DNA from 2 places in the Synechococcus sp. RS9907 genome. Region 2 is predicted to be linked to the other one. Evidence: riboswitches for the same ligand, from Rfam matches in the RefSeq annotation. Region 2 holds a riboswitch; the other holds the start of a gene.
The links. A riboswitch is a leader RNA that binds a small molecule or an ion and turns the genes downstream of it on or off. The one in region 2 is predicted to bind cobalamin.
Positions count from the first base shown of each region.

Region 1: another riboswitch for cobalamin. It lies ahead of SynRS9907_RS09265 (HupE/UreJ family protein); the one in region 2 lies ahead of SynRS9907_RS08150 (HupE/UreJ family protein).

Region 1 covers NZ_CP047944.1:1,665,395-1,676,465, forward strand. Annotated here, with positions in the region: gene chrA (chromate efflux transporter) at 1-110, opposite strand, end outside; gene rimK (30S ribosomal protein S6--L-glutamate ligase) at 368-1,318, opposite strand; partial or broken gene SynRS9907_RS14165 (ATP-dependent zinc protease) at 1,376-1,768, opposite strand; gene SynRS9907_RS09235 (hypothetical protein) at 3,155-3,298, shown strand; gene SynRS9907_RS09240 (hypothetical protein) at 4,066-4,248, opposite strand; gene SynRS9907_RS09245 (hypothetical protein) at 4,313-4,534, shown strand; gene SynRS9907_RS09250 (DUF1651 domain-containing protein) at 4,883-5,134, shown strand; gene SynRS9907_RS14170 (GNAT family N-acetyltransferase) at 6,509-7,066, shown strand; partial or broken gene SynRS9907_RS14085 (hydantoin utilization protein A) at 7,204-7,416, shown strand; gene SynRS9907_RS09265 (HupE/UreJ family protein) at 7,800-8,411, opposite strand; cobalamin riboswitch at 8,436-8,587, opposite strand; gene SynRS9907_RS09270 (hypothetical protein) at 8,909-9,139, shown strand; gene SynRS9907_RS09275 (hypothetical protein) at 10,149-10,640, shown strand; gene SynRS9907_RS09280 (hypothetical protein) at 10,746-11,071, opposite strand, start outside.
Region 2 covers NZ_CP047944.1:1,470,858-1,481,928, forward strand. Annotated here, with positions in the region: gene SynRS9907_RS08130 (Fe2+-dependent dioxygenase) at 1-598, opposite strand, end outside; gene SynRS9907_RS08135 (extracellular solute-binding protein) at 723-1,727, shown strand; gene SynRS9907_RS08140 (Crp/Fnr family transcriptional regulator) at 1,746-2,294, opposite strand; gene SynRS9907_RS08145 (iron uptake porin) at 2,614-4,179, opposite strand; gene SynRS9907_RS08150 (HupE/UreJ family protein) at 4,258-4,890, opposite strand; cobalamin riboswitch at 4,898-5,047, opposite strand; gene SynRS9907_RS08155 (hypothetical protein) at 5,075-5,326, opposite strand; gene SynRS9907_RS08160 (hypothetical protein) at 5,323-5,631, opposite strand; gene SynRS9907_RS08165 (16S rRNA (uracil(1498)-N(3))-methyltransferase) at 5,666-6,370, opposite strand; gene SynRS9907_RS08170 (hypothetical protein) at 6,452-6,757, opposite strand; gene SynRS9907_RS08175 (hypothetical protein) at 6,889-7,173, opposite strand; gene SynRS9907_RS08180 (hydantoinase B/oxoprolinase family protein) at 7,199-10,864, opposite strand; gene SynRS9907_RS08185 (permease) at 10,984-11,071, shown strand, end outside.

The sequences.
Region 1 (11,071 bases), 190 kb from region 2:
TCCCTCTGCACAAAGCGCTCGTGGAAATAACCGAGGTGCGCCACGGGGCCACCGAAGGAGGTCAACCCCAACACGAAAAACTGAACAAACACCTGCAGCGAAGCGGGCATCAGCCTCCAATCCCTTCGCATGACGCTATTCAGGCCCTAGCCATCCGTAGGGCACGCAGAACACAAAGAATCTCGCGGCTCAGCTGAGGAAGCGATGAAGCCTCACAAACCATTGATCTCAACGTCGCCTCGACAATCGCCAGGAGATTGAAGCAAGCCAAATCACCAACACCAGCAGAGCCAGCATCGAAACAATTAAGAGGGAAAAGTGAACATCTGATGGGGCTGGAAACCTAGGTTTCCGCCCAAGAACCCGATCAAGAAGCGACCAGAGCAGGGGTCGAACAGGAGCGAACCCAACCCAGTTTTCGCTCCACTTCCTGAATCATTTGGCCAGCAAGATCCTTACCCGTCGCCGTTTCAATTCCCTCGAGCCCAGGGCTGGAATTCACCTCCAACAGCAAGGGCCCACGCTCCGAGCGGATGATGTCCACACCGGCCACATCAAGGCCGAGCGCCCGTGTCGCCGCCACAGCCAGCTTGCGCTCCTCAGGCCGGATGCGCACCGCCTGGGCGGAACCGCCCTGATGAATGTTGGAGCGGAAGTCGCCCACGGCTGCTGTCCGCTCAATGGCCGACACCACCTTGTTGCCAATCACAAAACAACGCAGGTCCTTGCCACCGGCTTCTTTGATGAATTCCTGAACCAGCAGGTTGGCGTTCAGGCTCTTCATGGCATTGATCACACTCTCTGCTGCCTTCTGGGTTTCGGCCAAAACCACGCCACGTCCCTGAGCCCCCTCGAGAAGCTTGAGGATCAACGGTGCACCGCCCACCATCTTGATCAGATCCTTGGTGTCGAGCGGAGAACTGGCAAAACCGGTGACCGGCATGCTCAGCCCATGGCGCACAAACAGCTGTGACGCCAGAAGTTTGTCGCGGGATCGTTTGATCGGCTCAGCAGCATTGAGCACACGAATTCCCATCGACTCAAACTGACGCGTGATCGCGCATCCGTAGAAGGTGACGCTTGGACGGATGCGAGGAATCACCGCATCGATTCGCTCGAGCACATTGCCGCCCCGGTAATGCATCTCGGGGTTCTGTGGATCAAGCCGCATGTAGCACTGCTTGACGTTGAGAAATTCCATGCGGTGACCGCGCTCCTCACCCGCCTCCAGCAATCGGCGGTTGCTGTAGAGCTCGGGATCCGAAGCCAACAGAGCAATGCGGAGCCCTGTGCGTTCGGTGCGCAACGCCGCATACATCGCTTCCAACTGGGCTGGTTCAACATCACCCAGTTGATGGCTCCCCTCAGGATCCACAAGCACGCGCCCCACCATCGCCTCACGCCCCAGCAGCATGCGGTAGCCCATCGCATCCCGGTTGGTGAGGGTGAGTTCAATCGGCCAACGCTGCTCGCCGAGCACCAACTCTTCCCGAATCACATAGCGGTTTTCAGAGATGCCGCTGGTGTTGCGCACGCTGCGTTGCTCCAGCACCGGCGCCTCATGGCGCACCACCACACTGCGGTCGTTCTGGAGCGGATGCACCTCAAAACTGATCCACAGTTCACCATCCCTCTGGAAGGGGACGATGTTGAAGGCATGCAACGACGACGTCGCCGCGCCGGAATCGACGCGTGCCTTAATCGCCGGCAATCCAAGCCCTGGCAGGGAGCACCACTCCTCACTGCCGACGATGAGTTTGTTGGTCAAGGCCTCTGTGGGTCCTTATCGAGAGAACACAAGATCCTAGATCGGCTGAAGACACCCCTAGCCAATTTTTGGGGCTTGTTGGGCACGACTGGCATCGATCAAACGATTCAAAAGAGGTGTTGGTGATCCGCCGATGAATGACTGCTGGGGCTGAGATCACCTCAGTCGATAGAAGGCTCAATTGCACGCCATTGATCCCAGTTGCACAAAATTCCAGGGACAACTCAGGGACGAGCCCCTCAGACCTTTTCCTGCAACTAAAACCCAAGTGGCAGCAGCGGCCAGAAACCCCAGCGCTGATCAGCAGGATTCACACCAGCTCCAGCCACCACACTCCCCATCAATGCAGTGATTCTGCAGAGGAATGGATCAGGCCAGGGTCAAACCACCCACTCCGGCGCAGAACAGCACAAGCCGCCACGCCGGTTGCCGCCATCTCACCTCGTATTCATTCCGGTATCGCTACGCCAAGGGGATGCATACCTAGAACGCGCCAATCGCCAACATCTCCGAAGCAATGGGGCGCACCATCGAGGTTCACCTAAAGAGCTATGCGCGGTTCAAGCCCAATGCAACGGCGATCATCATTGCGGCAGTGAGCGTCTCATTGCCCGATCCTTCTGACAGTGGCAGCTGCAGCAGGATGAACACCTAAAGAAGAGCTGCAAGCTCTGGAGAACCACCTGGCAGAAGCAAGTCGACTAGGCCCCTGAGGCTGGATAGTTGAGGGAGACGCGGGCTAGGGGGACCCGCGAACTACATCTCCCGGAGCGCTGGCAGTGGTGCTCGCGCCATCGAAATCATCAAATAATTGGCTTTCCCCCTCAAGAGTCTTAATGCCTAATTGGTGTTCAGGGGGTTACATATCGGCACCTACCCAGTCAGTGTTGAGGAGAGGTCAGTGGTGCCCTTCTCTGCGTCGAACAAATACGAAGGGGCGGACTTAGGGGGTCTACCCCTTTTTTGTTGACTGAGCAGAGCGGAAAACTCAAAGTAGTCACCGCACGGGGGCAGACCTCGTCATAAGCATTACTCCCTGTGAGAGAAATTAAGGCACTCAAAGTTGGTATCGAGCGGATAATCCACTGCGTTGCAGAGGGTTTACAAAACTCATTCGGGAACTACATGGAACTCAATGCTGGGTCTTCCGATTTTCTTTAGGTTCTTGCTTATGGCATTCGCGGGGACAATCGTTGCAACCATGGCTAGATCAAAAAAAGACTTCGCCTTGCTCGCGGGCACCTTCCTATTAGGGCTTGGAGCCTTAGAAGCAGTCCTTAATTTCTTTAGCTTCTAGGCCTTTCATGTAGCAGAACGAGATGAGCTGGGCTCCTGAAGCGAGTTGAGACTTTTTCTAAGACCGAAAAAATCCCATAGGGTGCCGACATGGGCATCCATCCAGCCGATCAACCGCTCCTTGAGCAGCAAGAGGAGGACAGCTTTGAGGCTTGGCAGAAGCGCAGAGCAAAAGAGGCGGAAGAGCCTTGGGCCTTCCCCGACGATGGAGCTGGATCTACAGAGGCGGCCTGAGATTGCTCCGCTAGTGAATCTTCAAGCGCGACGTGCGCGGCGGCTTTGAGCTGAATCCAAAGGAGATTCCTCTGAGCCCGTTGATATTGCGTGCAATGGACAGGCGAGAGCACGAAAAGGAGCGTGCATCCCTTCAAAGATGAGCGAACCTATTGGCGCGCCGCCTGAAAGATGGATTGCCATAACTGAGAAAATCTTCAAACGGTCTACAGACGTATTGCTCCGAGCCGCCGATCGGCTTCCCGTACTTCACCTGATTCAAAGCCACAGGCGTGCCACAACACGGACGGGATAATCAATGGCGCAAAGACTGATCAGAATCATTCGCAAACTCAAGGGCAGCCCAACTCAGCTCAACCCCGCTCAACCCAATTGAGACCCTCCTCAATTTCTTGCCTTAGAAGTGCAGCCTCATCGTTGGCACCATCGGCGACGAGGATTAAATACTTTCTGTATTCAGCCAGCCAAGCGATGAGGTTCGGAGTGCTGTTCGTCATGCTCTGCCCTTCATGCTGCATGCTAAGCAGCATCGCAACTTTGGCTGCTTAACCGTGGTGCGATGAGGGCAGGTTACACAAACCCAACTGTTCCCTCATCCCGTCGCCTCAGTTTGACCACCGACCTAGAGGAGGTCTGCACGAGCACGACACCCACATACTGATAACAGCCGAACGAGATGGCATCAGTAGCAAAAAAGGATATTTACTCACCTCAGCCATGGTTATCACCCGATGGTCCACTGTGGAGGTGAACCTTGGACCGAGGACTCAACGACAAATCTCAACGACGCAATATCGGAGCTTGAGGCCCGAATCGCCAATCCACGTCATTGGAGCAAAGAAGAGAATGAGCAGAACATCGAAAAGCTGCGTCAGCTCAACTTCCAAAAGCAACTTTTGATCGACTACGCCCAGAAGTAGACAACTCACCTGCGGATAGAGGCTGGTCACCCGCAGCTGACAGGCCAACCCCACTAGAAGCTATCCATGGATTCCCACACCACGGGTCTCCTTCATGGAGGAGGCTCCAATGGCTGAACGATCAACGCGAAGTCGGCTCACATACAGCGGTGGCGCAGGCCGGACCTACGCAGAGTCACTGCATTGGGGCATGAGGTGGGAAGGGCTACGCAGCCGTTGGTTCAGCCGCTTTGGTCGCTGGGCTGACGCAGAAGAGTGCTTGGCCCGCTTTGATCACCTCGAGCGGGAATACGCCGAAGAGGTCAAGCAGAACTGACCTTTGGCTACTAGAAGCTCACGGCCTCAACTGCAGCTGCCGTGAGTCAGAGGGAGTAGCCGCGTCAAATGAAGGATGGCCCGGGGGGACCCACCGGGAGTTATTAGGGAGATTCACTTTTCCCTCACCAGAAGGGGGAGGTGATGGTCCACTGTGGAGAGGACCTTCGGTTCGAGGACCCAGCGAGAGAACTCAACAACCAAATCTCGGAGCTTCAAGCCCGGGTTGCCTACCCACAGCACTGGAGCAGCGGAGAACATGAACAGCACATCGAAAAGCTCCGTCAGCTCACCTACAAAAAAGACCGTCTGAGCGATCGATCAGGCACCTCTCCCATGGGGCGAACTCATCACTGAAGAACTCTCCTACAAGTCAGTTGGCGCGTGGCTTGTCAATAAGCCACAGCAGCTTTACTACCAATTCACTGCTTCCAAGGATGGTTCTCAAGGCGAGTCAATCGTCATGCGTAGCTTCCATTGGCGGCCACCTGACGACCCGATTCCTCAGGGGAGTCAACTGATGACGCGACAAGAGGCGCTGGAAAAATGGAATGCACTCAAATCAATGGGCTGGAGGAGATGCGCCGGTCCTCTTCGATAGGGCAGTGAACGGGGCAACCAAGCTCTTACGAGTCGTTGGCAATTGGAGCAAAACCAGCAGTAGTCCAGAGTGCGGTCATGAAACAGCCGAACACACAGCGACTTAGGGCTCTACGGCTGTCTGCACTCGCAAGGGACAACAAGGTTGTCAATGCCATTCGCACCTCGATCACTCAGGCCCCTGATGCGCTTGTTAAGGAGTTGATGGACGTCCATGGATGGCCAGCGCATGAAGCCCTCTGCGCTGTTCAGCAGCTTCAGCAAGATGTCCTCGATGACACGACTGAACAGGCATCGGCGTGAAAGAAATCATTCGCAACGGCCAAGATTTGTTCGAGCGATTAAAGCCCCAGTCAGCTCTGGCCATCGCTTGAAGTGAGGGCTCACTGGCATTCGATGCACGCACGATTCGTATGTCTACCTTGCAAGTGTCGTCCTTTTTAGGGACATGGGATTCGACGGAGTCGATAAGACAGACCGCTTCATCATTGCCGCCAGGAGACGTGCGGAAGCTGCAATGCATGAGACAGATCCAAAGCTGACGGCGCTTGAGAAAGCGATGTGGCTCAAGTTGAAGCGAGGTGAACGCCCGTGCAAAAACAGCACGTCGTCCTAGGGAACTGCTCACCTGCACTTCAACAAAAGAGGAGGCCGCCCCTCCCAGATGGAAGAGACGGCCTAACTCGCTCGTTTATGCATTGCAGTCGACCTAGTCAGTACGTGTTGCCTTTGGGGATCTCCTTGGCAATGGGACTGAAAGAGGAAGGTCGAAGCGTCTGGCTTGTGGCAACCCTGGGGCCATTTGGACCAGGTGTGAAGCGGGACTCCTGCGGGGCACCTACGCACGGTGCTGAGGAGAGTCGACTGATCAGACGTCCACAGTTGTCGTCACAGACGAAATGCTCACGGTTGGGTTGAAAAGTTGGAGCAGGGGCCAGAAAAGTCAGGCTGCTTCTGCGATTTGCTCAGGTGGAGTGTCGGCCGTCATGGGCTCCTCCGATCTCGATGCACACACTCTCGGAAGCGATGGGGCATCAGGCAATCAGCTGTCCTGCTCATTGCCTTATGAGGCAGAACGCCCGATTGTTGGAACGGCGTGGCAATCCAAGTGCATGGTCCAGAACCATGAAGCGGGAAGCTCGCCAATCCAATGCCACCGGTCGTCGGTGATCCGCAACAAGCCTTGGTGATCCACGGAGCTGAGATCACCTCCGTCGATAGACGGCTCAGTTGCACATCATTCAGCCCAATTGCACAAAAAACCAGGGACAACTCAGGGACAAGCCCCTCAGACCTGTTCCGGCAACAACCGGGTATCAGCCGTTCTTCCGTCCCAGAAACAAGACCATGATGATGGAAAAGCAAACGATGCCCTGTGAGCAGCAGTCAAAGCAGCATCCCCTCACTGCGCAAAGCATCAGAGCAAGACTTACCAGCGGTCCTTCAACTTCATCGCGCAGCCTTTCCAGCTGGAGAGGGTGAACAGATCATCCAAGTCATTCACGAGCTTTGGTCTGACACCACAGATGCAACACATTCAGCGCTGCACTGGGTCATCACCGCGCACCAGACAACCATCGTTGGACATCTCAGCCTCAGCAGCATCACAACCCAAGACAGCCAAATGGTGGGTTGGATTCTTGCTCCCCTTGCCATAGTCCCCACCCATCAAGGCCAAGGGCTTGGCTCTGAATTAGTCGATCACGCCATCAGGCATGCCCTGAGCAGCCATCAGCCGCGAATCCTGGTGTATGGGGATCCTGCCTTTTACGGCCGCTTCGGGTTTGATCGTCAACAAGCCATCAATGTCAAGCCTCCATTTCCATTGACGCAACCGATGGGATGGCAGGGGATCAGTGCCAAAGGGAAGGAACTCCAACACCCCATCGAGTTGAGGTGTCATCCAGCTCTGATGCACGCACAACTGTGGTGATGACGTTGAGGTGATTGAACCCAGAGTTCAAGCGCCAATCACGGGGCGAGTCGTGCAGGGTCAAGATGCCCAGCAAGCCCCCCGTATCAGGGAATCAAAGGCCTGGATCGAAAACCGTCAGTACCGATGTTTGTTCCATTCTAACCGGACTGGCCGCAGGCGCTGTTCATGTCGTCGGCGGCGCGGATCACCTCGTGGCGATGGCTCCCTTCTCCCTCAACCGACCCCTCGCCGCCTGCCGCAGCGGCCTGGCCTGGGGTGCCGGTCATTCCGCCGGGGTCATTGTTCTCGCCCTGATCGCCATCGGCATCAAGGGCCTCGCCCACGTTGAGGCCATGTCCTCCTGGGCGGGGTCTGGTGACAGGAAAGGGTGCGGGTCTCCCAGCACATCTCACCTACCTGTGAGCGGCGACAGTTTGCCCTGAGTCTCTGGGGTTCGCCCTCCCTCAGTTGAGGGATGCCGTAGTGGAGACAGTTGTAGAGGGCGACTGAGGGATGGCAGGAGACCAGTTCCGTGTTCAAGAACTGAATCCGTTCATGGAATGGCACCTCCCAACCAACCTCTTCCAAGTGTTCCGCTGTCAGGAACAGGAGAACCGTCGGGAGAGGTAGTGGGCACCTATCAAGGTTCGGTTGCCAGTAAGCAATAAGAAAGGCGGCAGGGAATGCCGCCACTGAAGGGGACTAATGCGTCGAAAGTGCTGGCGGCACTGGCGATCTCAGCAGTTCAGGGTCATGCCCCAGCGCCACCCGCCAGCAGACCCAACGGACCAAAGGCGAGCAACCCACCGATGGCAAGGAAGGCAACTGCTGCCGCCTTGCTGACCGATGTGGGCAGTTTCTTGAGAAGCAGATAGGAACCGCCGCACACCAGCACTGAACTCAGAAGAGCACCGCTCCACCAGATCAGGGTGCTGCTGTCCTTGGGTGCCTCCAGTCCATGGAGCATGGCGTGAATAGCGATGCCTCCTGCGACCACCACCCCGCTGATGGTGGTGAGGTTGGAGGTCTTGGCGACTTTGCCCGCTACCAGGATCAACGCACCTACCGCTGAGATCGCCAGTGCCGCCAGCACTTCCGCAGAGGTGACGGTGAATCCTGTGAATCCCAAAACAGCACCGATTACTGCCCCGCCCAGTGCCCACAGCAGCAGTTGGGAGGAGATGAAGGACGCAGCAGTGCCAACTGCCATCAGCATGAGCAGGTGATCTAACCCCAGCAGTGGGTGGGTCAGACCGCTAAGAGCGCCACCACCAGCAGTGCCATGAGCAAGAGCGGGATGGGTGCCAAGGACCACAGCGGATCCAGCGGTCAGGGCAACCAGGGGGAAAAGGGAACGTTTCATGGAATGCCTCGGTCCTCGCCGAGAACGAATGGGATTGGAGACGGCGAGTGTTCTGACTGAGGGGCGGCGAACCCCATCACAGTTGCGGGACAGCGGCGGACTTGGGGACTCCCTCACCGCACTTTCCTCGTTTTGCCAACCTCTTAGGAGGTCGATCCGTCATACCCACTTATAACTTTTCTACCGCCCCTTGCCGACTGCCAATGCGATTGCCCCTGAGCAAGACGGCAAGACCTTTCAGGACAGGGTGAAGGACGCAGTAGTGGAGACAGTTGTGGAGGGCGACTGAGGGATGGCAGGAGACCAGTTCCGAGTTCAAGAACTGAATCCCTTCATGGAATGGCACCTCCACGCTTCAGCGCCGTCGTTAGAGGTCGCCTCAAAAGAAGCGAACAGGATCGCCAGGATGATTGGTAGGAAGACCCGAGTTCTGGGCGAGGACGGAGAAGTCCTCCATGAAGTGGATCCATCAATATCAAGTCGTTGATGGGCGACTGATGAGGTTTCTGCTTCTCCCCCTATTGCTCCTGCCCCTCACCGCTCCAGCACTCGCTCAGATGAAGTACGTCCTCCAATACCAGGATCAGTTCGGGTCCTGGAAGAGGTGGGGTGAGAAGCACAACGAGGGCGATGCCTACAGGACTGCCAAGACGAGAGCGAGGGCGACAGGAAAGCGGTTCAGGATCGTTGATGGCGAAGGGAGCCTCATCGACCTTGTAACTCCCTAACCACGACTTGCAGAGTGCTCTTTATCGGGTGACGGGAAATCAGACCCAGGATGCTGCACGTAAATGGATCTTCATGGTTTTATCAAGTCCATCCTGATCCCAGGCGTGATCCCATAAGTGCGGAATTAGCGCAAGTTCCCTTGACGCCACAACACTTGTGAGTCACTCGTGATCTCGCTACGGCAGAGGTAGAAGCGGAGCACTGATGCCTTTCATTCGCATCGCGCAAACGCCAAAGGGTTCAACGTTGGATGCTGTTGGCGATAACCTCTACAGAGTTTGCGATCGGTCTGGTCATTGTCGATCAGTCCAAGGTCTGTGGAACGCAGAGGAGTTTCTAAGGAACCTTGAGCGAACCAGCACGACCAAGCGAAATTGCCTGCTGCCAAAACCTGTCAGGAGACAGCCAGGCGACTGGTGATTGTGGGTAGGGCGTATGGGCGCAAGCATTTCTCCCGTTGGTTGTGTAGCGGGACGAACCTATGATTGAGGTGCTGACCCACCGAGGTTGGTGAGTGCGTCAAGTAGACGGGGTGGGACCCGCCTTTTTTTGGGTGCCTGTGTTGGTGACACACAGGCACTTCTAATTGTGTTGTTGGAATTTGGAATGCTCGGCAAAAACTGCTGAATTGCCAAGAACAACTGGCATGAATGAGTCTCGGATGCGAAAGCGACTCCCACCCTCTCCCTCCGCAATGGTCCGATCGGCGCAGAACGAGAAGAACCGGCAGCTCTCTATTGGAATCGCCTTTTTGGCAGCAGCCTTCATGGTCTTGATCGCTTTGATTTTGAAGCTGGGCTACTGCTGCGAGTGGTTCGGAATTCACCCGCAACTGGGCTGAGTCCTGGGCAGCTTTTGATCACATCCCAATCCGACAGTGATCGGTACCGAGGCGGCTTAAAGGACAGCGACACAACCTTGATCGGCTGATCCAGGGCTTGCCCTCACAACAAGTGGTAGGCAACAGACCCACGAACCAACAAAATCTGAACAGTGATGAATCACCATATGAAGGTGCTGCGACAGCTCCAGAACCTTCTGATCACGGCGTTTCTCGGCCTGCTGTTGGCCTACGGTGCTGGCCGGGTGGACGCCTGCGTCGAAGGCCTGGCCTGGGGCATGCCGTTCGAGCAAGTGGCGATCCATCTGGGTGAAGGCCAAGCTCTGAGCCAAGAGCAGGCCGGTCGCTACGTCAAGCGAGATGTGTTTCTGGATCGACTCCCCGTTTCACAGGCCACCTTTGAAGTTGACCCAGAACAAGGGCTGACGAACCTGGCTTACGAGTTCGCCATTGATGACATGACGGAGGTGCTTGCAGGCCTGCGCGCCCAACATGGGCCACCGCTGAGCACGAGCCTCGACCACGAAAGCCATAACGACCAGGTCTGGGTCTGGAACACCGGTGAAGACCTGATCACTGCCGTGAAATCAGAGGCCGCCGGCCAACAGGCCTTCCTGATCTCTTATCGGCCGAGCCGATTGCGTCCTGAAATGCTTTGACTCGGCGTACTTCAAATTTGTACCTCTAAAGAGTCACAAGTTCGATCCCAAGGCATCACCACTTCAAACTGACGATTGCAGTTCATCGTTGAGGTGATCGAATCTTCAACGGGCAGCCCACATTGCCTCGGGGTGAACCACCTCAATGCCATGGGCTGCTCTGAGCTCCACGAGTGGAACAGCGAAGAGTTCCGGCGGGAACTGCCCACGCCATTTTTTGTGGACTGAGCGGCTTTTTCGCCAAAGCGCCGGCACGAGCAGAAGAGAGCGCCAGAAGGTGCGCAGCGTGTCCCATTTGAAGTAGTAGGCGTTGATCTGCTTCGGCTCTTCGGTCCTGAAGTAACCGCGGAGATAGGACGCGATGTCGACGTCGACGCACATCAGCGTGTACCTGTCATTGCAGGCTTCATCAAGGTCGGCAGTGTGCGTCC
Region 2 (11,071 bases):
CATGCTTGGCCAGCAATCCGCGCGCTCCAGCATCCAGGTTGAACAACAAGGAACGATCCTCAGCGGATTTCACATAGCTTTCGATCCAGCCGACACAGGCGTAGCGCGTCCCCTGCGTCACTGGCGCAACGCAATGCAATAAGGAGCTGGGATACACAACAACCTCACCAGCGCAGCAACGAAATTCCTCACCACCTTGCCCGGCCTGCAATTGCAAAACTCCCCCTTGATAAGAGGAAGTCTCACTTAAAAACACGGTGAAGGATAGATCGCGCCGGCCATAACGGGAAAACGGATTATCCACATGCCATCCATATCCATCGCCTGGCGCACAGCGAGAAATCAAAACACTGTGCACCTTTCGGATCAAAGCGAAACTCTTGATCAAAGGATCTGATTTCAATGCCTTCGACACCGAGTTCGCCACCCGAAGTGCCAAAGGGGATTCAGGATCAAGTTGATGATTCTTTTTAACCGAAGCCGCTTGCTCTCCCGCCGTGAGTCGTCCATCCAGCCAAGGCAGGTCGGCAGCACTCAGTTGCTGATAGATGGAATCAACATCAGCCTGCGAGAGCAGTGGACGCACAAGATGATCCATCCACAATGAGTGCAAAACCTTTGCACCACCCTACGCAGTCGACCAAATGATACGAAAACATCGCACAAACTGGCTCAGTGAGAAGACATCAAACACCTATGATGGTGGGATGAAGAGTAAAGCCATGTTGAAGGTTCTCGCTGGACTCTGCCTCGTTGTCCCACTGGTTGGATGCGCCTCTGTTGGTGCGCAGGAAGTGCGTGTTTATTCCGGTCGCCACTACAACACTGACCGACAGGTTTTTAAACGTTTCAGCGAGAAAACAGGGATCAAAGTTCGCCTGATTGAAGCCACCGGCATCTCACTGGTGGAACGGCTCAAACGAGAGGGAAGCAACTCCAAGGCGGACGTAATTCTGTTGGTGGATGCTGCTCGCATCAATGATGCTGCCAATGCAGGATTGCTGCAGCCAGTTCAGAGCAACACACTGAAAGCGAACATTCCGGCGCGCTATCGGGATCCATCCAACCGCTGGTTTGGCTTAACAAGACGCGTGCGCTCAATCATCGTCAATCCCAAGCTTGTTGATCCCTCCTCGATCAACAGCTACGACGATCTCGGCAAGCCGCAATTAAAAGGAAAGCTTTGCCTGCGCAAGAGAAAGAATGTCTACAACCAATCCCTTGTTGCCGACCAAATTGTCTTGAAGGGTCAAACCGGAGCAACTGCCTGGGTGAGATCAATGGTGGGCAATGTCAAACAGCCCTTCTTCTCCGGAGACACATCCCTCATTCGGGCCGTTGGCCAGGGCAAATGTGGCGTGGGCGTTGTGAATCACTACTACCTGGCACGCATGCAAGCCGGAGACAATGGCAAGGGTGATCAGGAGCTGGCAAAGAATGTGAAATTGATCATGCCCAATCCAGCTCACGTGAACATCAGCGCAGCTGGCATGGCCACCTCAGCCCAAAACAAACGGGAAGCCCTGAAGTTGATTGAATTCCTCTCATCTCCGCAGGGAAGCCAGGCGCTTGCTGGGCCAACCCACGAATACCCGCTGAAAAGTCAGGGCTCCTCAAATGTGCTGAAACAGTACGGACGGTTCACCCCGGACAACGTGCCCATCAGCGCGATCGGTGCCAACCAGAAGAAGGCGATTCAAGTGATGGCGCAGGCTGGCTGGCGCTGAGGCCAGCGAGCCATATCGTCAAAACTGAAGCGGTGAAGTTGCGATCAACTCTGGTGAGAGCTGCATCGTGACGTCACCGGACGCCATGGCCACCAGTTCCGCCTGACGCCATTTCGACATCAGGCGAGTGGTAGTCACCCGTGTTGCACCGATGAGTTCACCGAAGCGGTCGTGGGTGAGGCGAAACGGAAGTTGGTACGCATCGCGGCAACGAAATCCGAGTCGGTTCACCAGCAGCGCCATCAGGGCATGCAGCCGTTGCTCGGCCTGGCCCAGATGACGGATGCGCAGGAGCTGGAGCGTCCATTCATTCACCGCATCAAGACCCAGCTCATCCGTTGAGACAGCATCACGCCGAAATTTCAGGGCGGTGAGGGCCTCGATGCAAACGCCATCACTGCAGAGACGATCGGTGCGCAGGCGATCGCCCGACTGCAGAAACGCCAGGGTCATTCCCTCCGTTTCTTCGCAGGGGCAGTACACGCGGCATACCCCTTCAATCACCTCCAGCACCGTGGCCTGATCACGCCCGGCCGGATCAATCAACACCGTCTGCGAACGGGGCATGCTCAACGGAGCGATCGGATTGTCCGGCAGGAAGCGGTAGGCGGACGCGGTCACGGATTATCGCGATTGAGAATTGCTCGCAACAGTACAGATCTCTTGTCGATATTGCAAGTCATTCTCAATAAAGCTCCCAAATTGAGACCTTTTCTCAACTGCGGCCGAGACCTGCTCGTTGGCGTGCAGCAGCAGGGCGCGGAGCAACTGGGCATCTCCTTGTATTCGAAGCATTGGTGTGGTGACGGGCTGCCACCACTGCAACGGAGGCTTCAACAGGAGGTAGATCCGTTGCAACCGCGCGACGTCGCTATTGATTCACGGCTCAGAACACAAATGTCGTTTTGATCAGGCCGCCCAGTTGCTGGAAGGTTGAACCATCCGGTGTGAGCTCACCCATCGGTCGCGACAGATAGAACAGCGCCGGGGTGATGCTGATGTTGTCGGTCACTTGGAACTGATACCACCACTCCCAGATGAACTGGCCATCAGCAGGGGTGTCGCCACCTCGAAGATCCGTCGCAAAAACAGGCTGTCCCACAGCCACTCCGGCGTTGTTCCCCGCCACCAACACATCTTTCCACTGCAGCCCAGCCCTCCAGGACTGACTGGTGTTCACCTGGCCTTCGCGCTGGGTGTCGGACTGATTGATGCCCCAACCGAGCGACAGCGATGGAAGCCAGCCGCTCTCCAATGGCTGCCAGAAACCACCCAGGGCATAGGCGTGAGTCACGCCCCGATCACTGAAGCGATCCTTAACGAAAGGCGTGGCATACACGATCAGGTCTTGACCGTTTTGAACCTTGGAATACAGGGCAGCAACGCCCCAGTTGTCACCCTCCCAACCCAGCTGCAGGGTGCCGGTGCCTCCCGCCTCGTCGGTGGCGAAACCACCGGAACGGGTGTCGCTTGATGCACCATTGGCCGCGACATAGTTGGCCGACGCGCGGGCTCCGCTTTCCGCAGCCCAGCTGATGCCCACGCCCGCACCTTTGTTTTTGTTGTAAGCCCCCGGCGCTCCATTCACCGTGAGCACATCGAGGATCGGATCACTGGGATAGACGCTCGGCCAGATCGCGAGCATGTCTTCCTGGCCAACAATCGGGCCGGTGGTGATGGTGATCTCATCCCCCAACGGGAAGGAATAGAAGAGCTTGTCGATCGCCACCAGATTGGGGCGATCACCCTCCTGAAACGCAGTTTCCAGGGTGGCCAGACCCAACGGACCACCACTGCCGAAAACGTTGCCGTCTCCATCGAAATTGCCGCCACGCAACACCGTGGTCAATTGATCCTTGCCGGTGAAGGAGGTCGCCAACCCCAGCTGAAGGTCGTGGTTGAACGTTGTGCCGCCATAGTCACCATCGCTTCTGGAACGCAGCCGGGACGCGGACCCCTTGAAGCGGCTGGCTCCGAACACCCAGGTGGCCTGACCCTTGAGTTTGGTGGTGGTGGTGAACTGGGTTGCTTCCAGTTCGCCCACGCGGGCCTCGAGGCCGTCAACGCGACCCTTAAGGATGGCCAGCTCGGTCTCGAATTCCTTGAGCAGACGACGCAGCTCGTCGGTCACTTCAGTGATCCGGTCGAGGCAAGCGTTCAGCAGGGCAGCCGCTTCGTAGCGGGTCATGGCACGGTTGCCACGGAAGCTGCCGTTGGGGTAACCGGCGACGCAGCCGTAGGTCTCCACCAGGTTGGCCAGAGCCTGATAGGCCCAGTCGGTGGGGTAAATGTCAGAGAACTGGGTGACGCTGGTGACCTGATCAAGGCTGTTGCCACTGGCAGTAGCCGCGTAATCAGAAACGCCGTTGATGTTCAGTTCGGCGGCATTAGCGCCACTGGCGATCAGGCCAAGGGCAGCAGGAGCAACCAGCAGTTGCCGAACAAGCGTCATGGGTCAAGAGCGATGTGCCCATTACGCAACATCGGTTTCTAAGCGTCAAGCCATCTGGGCAAGACGCAACAAGAGGTTTCAGTCGATCAGGGCAACCCAGACAAAGGCCATGCCGATGCCCATCCAGATGCCGGCACCAAGCCGTTGCCCCTGGGAGCCCAGGCGCTCAACCAGAGACTTGGACCAATTGCTCACCACCAACAGCAGTGCGCCTTGGCCAATCAGCAGACCCAGGAAATAGGTGAACAGCGGGGTGGGTTCCGCACCAACGATGGTGCTGCCCAGCAGAAAACCATGCTGGGACACCAGCGGCAGCAACCAACGGGTGGAGGCCACGGTGAGAGCCATCAAACCCTCCACCACCAGGCTGAGGGAGACCATGGCCTCCGCCCAGGGAGCCACGGCATCCGGCAGGGGGATGAACTGCGAAAGAACACTGCCGCCCAGGCCAGCAGCCAGCAGAGGAATCACCCAGGCGCGGGGACGTTGCAGGCCGATGAAGGCGATGGCCAACAGAAACAGGAGATGGTCAGGACCCAGCAGCGGGTGCCCGATGCCACTGAGCAATCCCTGCAGGGGGGTGAGAGCAGCGCTGTCGCCCATGCCAAATGGGTGGTGGGCGAACGCTGGACTTGCCAGGAGAAGAACCGCCAGAAGCGAAGGGCCGGCGATCAGCAGCGGCCTGCGCAGGGCCAGTGGCAAAGAATTCAAAAGTCGATCCTCGTCGGTTTGATCTGGCGGGCGTTCTGACTGACGTGGGCGGAGGGCCGACGTTTCACAGCTGCGGGACAGCGGCAGATTCTCACTGCTCTTTCCCCGTTTCCTTCAGCGGCTGTTCCCCGCTGAAACCAGCGCCCCACCCTACCGGCGCTTGGCCGTCGCTCCTGACCAACAATCATTCGGCCTGTGGCGGTGCATCGGCAAGGTCGGTGGTGTGGAAATTCCAGCGATCACCGTCTTCCAGCCAGAGCTCCCAGGCCAGGCGGCGGCCGCTGCGTTGCAGTCGCAGCTGACCGCCAAAACCAGCCGGAGAGGGCTGGTAGAGCTCGGTGATGTCGTCAACAGGGGCTCCATCCCGGGTGAACACCTGCTCCACCTGCTCACCAAGCCGGGCCGTCAGGTCGCTGCGCAGCTCATCAACCGTCACGCCGGCTGGCTCGAGAAATCGAGCACCAGATCGCCGACGTCATCCCGGCTGATCTGAAATCCGAAACCATCAACGGTGCCGGTCCACAGGCCCGCATCGAGATCCGCCTCGATTCCCTCAAGCTGCTCCACCTTGTGATCAAAGAGCAGGCCGAAGCAATGGGCGGCGACCTGCGCGGCCTGAGACGCATCCATTTCATCCAGTTCGTGGGCTTCCACCGGACACCCATCGAGCAGTTCGGCATCGATGACGTTGCCGGACCCGACGTCCTCCACAAGAGCTTGCAAGCCAGCCAGATCGTTCATTGCCGTCGCCGTTGAAGCAACACACGCAACACCATCATCCCTGGGCCAGAGCGGTGGTGAGGGCCGTGTCCACGCTCAAGGTGCGCGATCCCAGATGCACGGGCTGCGCGATCACCGCCTGGGCCAACTCCAGTTCAAACGGAACAAAACCGCCCTCCGGCCCCACCATCACCACAGCCGCCCCCGCTGGGGTGTCGCGCAAGGGAAGGGAGGCCCCCATCTGGGCCATCCAGCAGGGCCGTCCGGCACAGAGATCCTGGAGCTGGTCTTCAACAAAGGGTCGAAAGCGCCGGTGCTGATGCACCCGGGGCGCCACCGTGTCGCTGGCGCGCTCCATCCCGGCCAGCAGCGCATCGTGCACCTTGTCGGGTGCGAGCAAAGGCGACTGCCAATAGCTCTTTTCAACCCGGGCGCAGTTGATCAGGTGAAGGTTGGCCACGCCGTATTCGGCCACGGTGCGGAACAGACGGCGCAGCACCTTGGGCCTCGGCAAGGCCAGAACAATGTCAAACCGATGGCGAGGCGGCGGTGGCTGGTTGAGGTCCACCTCCAGCACCACGGCATCTGCATCCAGGGCACAGATGCGGCCCTGGCCCAGATCGCCATTCAGCTCACCAACTCGGATGCTGTCGCCCACCGCAGCCCGAAGCACCGAACGGATGTGATTCGCCCGACGATCCACAAGACGAACCCTCCGTTCATCCAGCCAATCGGAACGGTTGAGAACAACGATGTTCATGGCTGGATCTCAGGGATCAACAGCACGCCGTCACCAACAGATCCGTCAGTTCAGCACAACCATCCCCACGGCCAACAATCCTCAGCAGTGTTCGAACACCCCGGGGATCAACTCCTGCTCGCGGCGCGCCTGAAACTCAGCGTCGGCAGCACGCAGCGCCGCAGGATCGTCCTGGAACCAGCAGCCATAAAGGAGATTCAGGATCCGATCAACATCGAGATCACGATCAGCCACGTCCTGCCAGAGGCGTTGGCTTAATTCGGCATCAGCCAGCTGAAATTGAGCCTGGGCCAGGCGTCGGGCTGCGTCGAAATGGGCCTGTTGCATCTGCCGCGACGGGGAGTCGTACTGAAGCAACCGTCCCTGGATCGTTTGAAGCAAACCCATGCCATCAGCTTGGCTGCATTCAGATTGAATCCGCAGATGCCGATCGACAATGGGTCGTCATGCTGGTTTTCAAACAGCAGCCCCAAAGCCAATCAGGAAAGATCGATCAAAGACTCGATCAACTCAGGCGATCAACACTGATCAAATCCCACCAGGATCCTGTCTTGCAAGGCAGCATGATTGAGGCCAGGACGGTGCAATTGCAGGGCCGGAAGAAGATCGAGCACAAGATTGTTGGCCCGGCGGGATTCAACGCAAACGCCAACGCGATCCCCGACGGAACGGGCCAAACGGATCTGATCCATCACCAGCTGCAACTGGAACATCTGCTGGTCAAGGCTTCTGGCCTGGACAGCCCCGTTGAGGCAGCAGCCCAGCAGCACGCTCAACCACCAACCCTGTGATCGCATCGGCATCACACCACCAGAAGGCATCCCCTCCTCAACGTCCCATGCCGCCTCCCCCTGGGGTGAGCATGCGAATGGCCTCGCCCGCCTGGAGCTCCAGCTGCACAGCACCGGGCAGGGGATGGGCCACCCCCTCACGGTCCAGCCGCAGGTTCTCGCCACAGGCACCACTGGCCCCACCATTAAGACCGAACGGGGCCACCTGCCGCGAGCCACTGATCAGCGACACACTCATCGGCTCGAGGAAGCGGATCGTGCGCTCCAAGCCGTCGCCCCCGGGCCACAAGCCCTGGCCGCCACTGCCGGAGCGCACCGCGAAGGATTCCAAGCGCACCGGATAACGGCTCTCCAGCACCTCGGGGTCCGTCAGCCGCGAGTTGGTCATGTGCGACTGCAGCCCCACCGATCCGGCAAAACCCGCACCCGCGCCGCCACCACCGGCCACCGTTTCGTAGTACTGGCAGCGGCCATTGCCGAAGCTGAGGTTGTTCATCGTTCCCTGGCCGGCCGCCTGGGTGCCGAAAGCCGCGAACAGCAGATTGCAGAGGGCCTGAGACACCTCCACGTTGCCGGCCACCACAGCGGCGGGGGGCCGCGGATTCAACAGACAGCCCTCCGGCACCACCAGATCGAGTGGCGCGAAACAGCCCTCGTTCAAGGGGATGTCGCTGTCGAGGAGACAACGGATCACGTACAGCACAGCCGCCCGCGTCACCGCCAGGGGGGCGTTGAAATTGCCCAGCCGTTGGGGCGATGTTCCGCTGAAATCCAAACACAACCGTTGGCGTTTGAGATCCAGGCTCACCTGCACCACCAGGCAGGAGCCGTCATCCAGGGCCAGCTGATGCCGGGCGTCCGTTAAGCGCAACAGCAGCCGCTGAACACTGCGGGCTGCGTCCTGCTGCAGCAGGGTCATCTGCCGTTGCACCAGGGTCTGCCCCTCCCGCTCCACGAGGGATTGCAGCGCCACAATCCCCGCCTGATTGGCCGCCACCTGAGCCTGCAGATCGGCCAACAGTTCCGGAGGGTTGCGGGGCGGCGTGGCCATGCCGCCCCACACCGCTTTCAGATCTGCGGCGAGAACCCGGCCCTGGCGCACGAACAGCTGGTTGCGCAGCAGCAGGCCCTCATCGGCAATGGTGCGACTGAAGGACGGCATTGATCCGGGAGCGATGCCACCCACATCGGCGTGATGGCCACGGCTGGCCACAAAGAAGCTGGGCTGATCCCCATCGCAGAACACCGGCGAGATGGCGGTGATGTCGGGCAGGTGGGTGCCGCCATGGAAAGGGTCGTTGCTGAGCAGCGTGTCGCCGGGCTGCAGCGGTGCGACATCACCACTCGCCACCTGGGCCAGCAGGTCGCGAACGCTGTCGCCCATTGATCCGAGGTGCACCGGAATGTGGGGGGCATTGGCCACCAGGCCCCCCGTGGCATCAAACAACGCACAGGAGAAATCCAGGCGCTCGCGGATGTTCACGGAGCGACTGCTCTGCCGCAGCTGTTCCCCCATCTGTTCAGCGATCGCCATGAAGCGGTGGCGAAACAGTTCCGCCTGCAACGGGTCGTGGTCACCGGCCTGGGCCAGCTCCGGTGATCCGTCTGCGGGATGCGAGCGCTCCAGCAACAGCGTGCCCCCCTCCGCCACCCGGGCCTGCCAGCCCGGCTCCAGCACCGTGCAGCCCGTGGCTTCGACGATCAGGGCCGGGCCTGCAATCCGCTGATTCAGCCGCAGGGCAGTGCGGTTTAGCAACGGCACCTGCGTCCAGCCGCTCGACTCCAGGTGCATCGACACCTGCGGCGATGGCTGCACCTCTGGCGTTGGTTCGGCCTTCTCAGCTGCGGCTGTTGCTGTAGCTGCGGCTGTGGCTGTGGCTGTGGCATCGAACTGTTGGGGTGCTGTGACCTCAACATTGAGCTGTTCGACGATCAGGGCCTGATCGGCATCAATGCAGTAGCCGTAGCGTTGCTGATGGCTCGACTGGAAGGCCGAGATCACGGCATCAACGCCTTGCTCAGCGGACCAGGGGAGCACCAGGGTCTGCTCGGCAGAGGGATAACGCAGGGCCAGGCTGACCCAGACCTGCGGCTCCTCCGCCTCGGCATCAGCACCATCCCCCTGGCGGTGCAACATCTCCTTTGCTTCAGCCATCAGCCGCTCCACCTGATCCGGCAGGCCCGCCAACAGCTCGGGCGAGAGGGCAGCACCGAGATGCATCTGCCGCCGGCAGCGCTGACGGGCCTGACCCATGCCAAAGGCGGAGAGAACGCCGGCCATGGGATGCAACAGCACCGTGTTCAGCCCCAGTTCATCCGCCAGGCGACAGGCGTGCTGACCACCAGCTCCCCCGTAGGCCACCAACACCCCGCCGCGAATGTCCTCACCGCGATGCAGTGACACCCGGCGAATCGCAGCAGCCATGGTTTCCACCGCCAGTTGCAACGCCCCGGATGCCACCCGCTCCGGGGTCTGCCCCAGCGCTGCCGCGAGCTCGGCGAAGCGATGCCGCACCACCTCCACATCCGGTGGCAGATCCCCGGACGGTCCGAACACCGCCGGGAAGCGGTCCACCTGCAGACGCCCCAGCAACAGGTTGGCGTCGGTGATGGTGAGCGGTCCGCCGGCGCGATAACAGGCCGGGCCCGGTTGTGCTCCGGCGGAGCGAGGTCCCACCCGCAACCGCTCCCCCTGGAGCTCCAGCACTGATCCGCCACCGGCCGCCACGGTTTCAATCGGCAGCCGTGGGGCCAGCAACTGCAGGCCGGCGATCTCGGTCTGCTCCTTCACTTGCCGCAGGGCCTGCACATCGGCGCAAGCCACACAGAACACATCCGTCGACGTGCCCCCCATGTCGAAGCCGAGCACCGGCACCCCGTCAAAGCCGGCCATCCGCGCCGCGGCGATCGCCCCAACCATCCCCGCCGCCGGCCCCGAAAGGATGGTGTCTTTGGCCTGCAGCCTGTCTGGAGCCTGCAACGCTCCGCTGGAGGTCATCACCCGCAGGGGCGTGGCGGCACCCAACGCCCCCTGCACCTGTTGCAGGTAGCCATCCAGCACCGGATGCACGGCCCCCTCCACCAGGGCCGTCTGCCCCCGCGGCACCAGGCGGGGCATCACACTCACCTGGTGGGAGCAGACCACGGTGCGAAAGCCAAGTTCCCGCAGCAATGCAGCACAGCGCTGCTCATGGGCTGGGTTGCGCTGGGCATGCAACAACGCCACCACGGCGACGTCCAGGCCGGAACGGCGCAGCTCCTCAAGCCGCCGCCGCAGCGGATGATCCAGCACCAGCGGCTCCACCTCCTCACCCCGGGGATCGAGCCGACCGGTCAGCTCCAGCACCGTTTGCGCCAGGAAGGGTCGCCGGGGCTGCTCAAGTGCGAACAGATCATCGCGGTGTTGATCGCCGATCCACAGCTGATCCCTCAGCCCGGCATTGGTGAGCAACAACAAAGGAGCGCCAGCCCCCTCCAGCAGCGCATTGGTGGCCACGGTGGTGCCGAGACGCACGTCGTCGACGTCCCCCAACTCCACGGGTGGAGAAGCCGACGCCAACATCGCTTCCATGGCCGACACCGCAGGGTCTCCAGCACCGGCCTGCTCCGAGAGCACCTTGCGCACGTGCAGCTGGCCTTCTGGATCGCGACCGATCAGATCGGTGAAGGTGCCACCGCGATCAATCCAGAAGCACCACCCCATCTCAGGCCCTGGCCAACGTCGTCCCAGCCTGCCGCCTAGGCCAATCAACAAACCATGTCGACGCCCCCCGATGGGCGAGCTGAACTGAGAACGTTGAGAAGCAACCGCCGCCCGAACGCTTGGACAAGCTCGCCACGGCCTGGGCGATCTTTCAGGGGTTACTGCTGGAAGCCGTTCCGTTTCTGCTGCTCGGCGTTGCCATCGCAG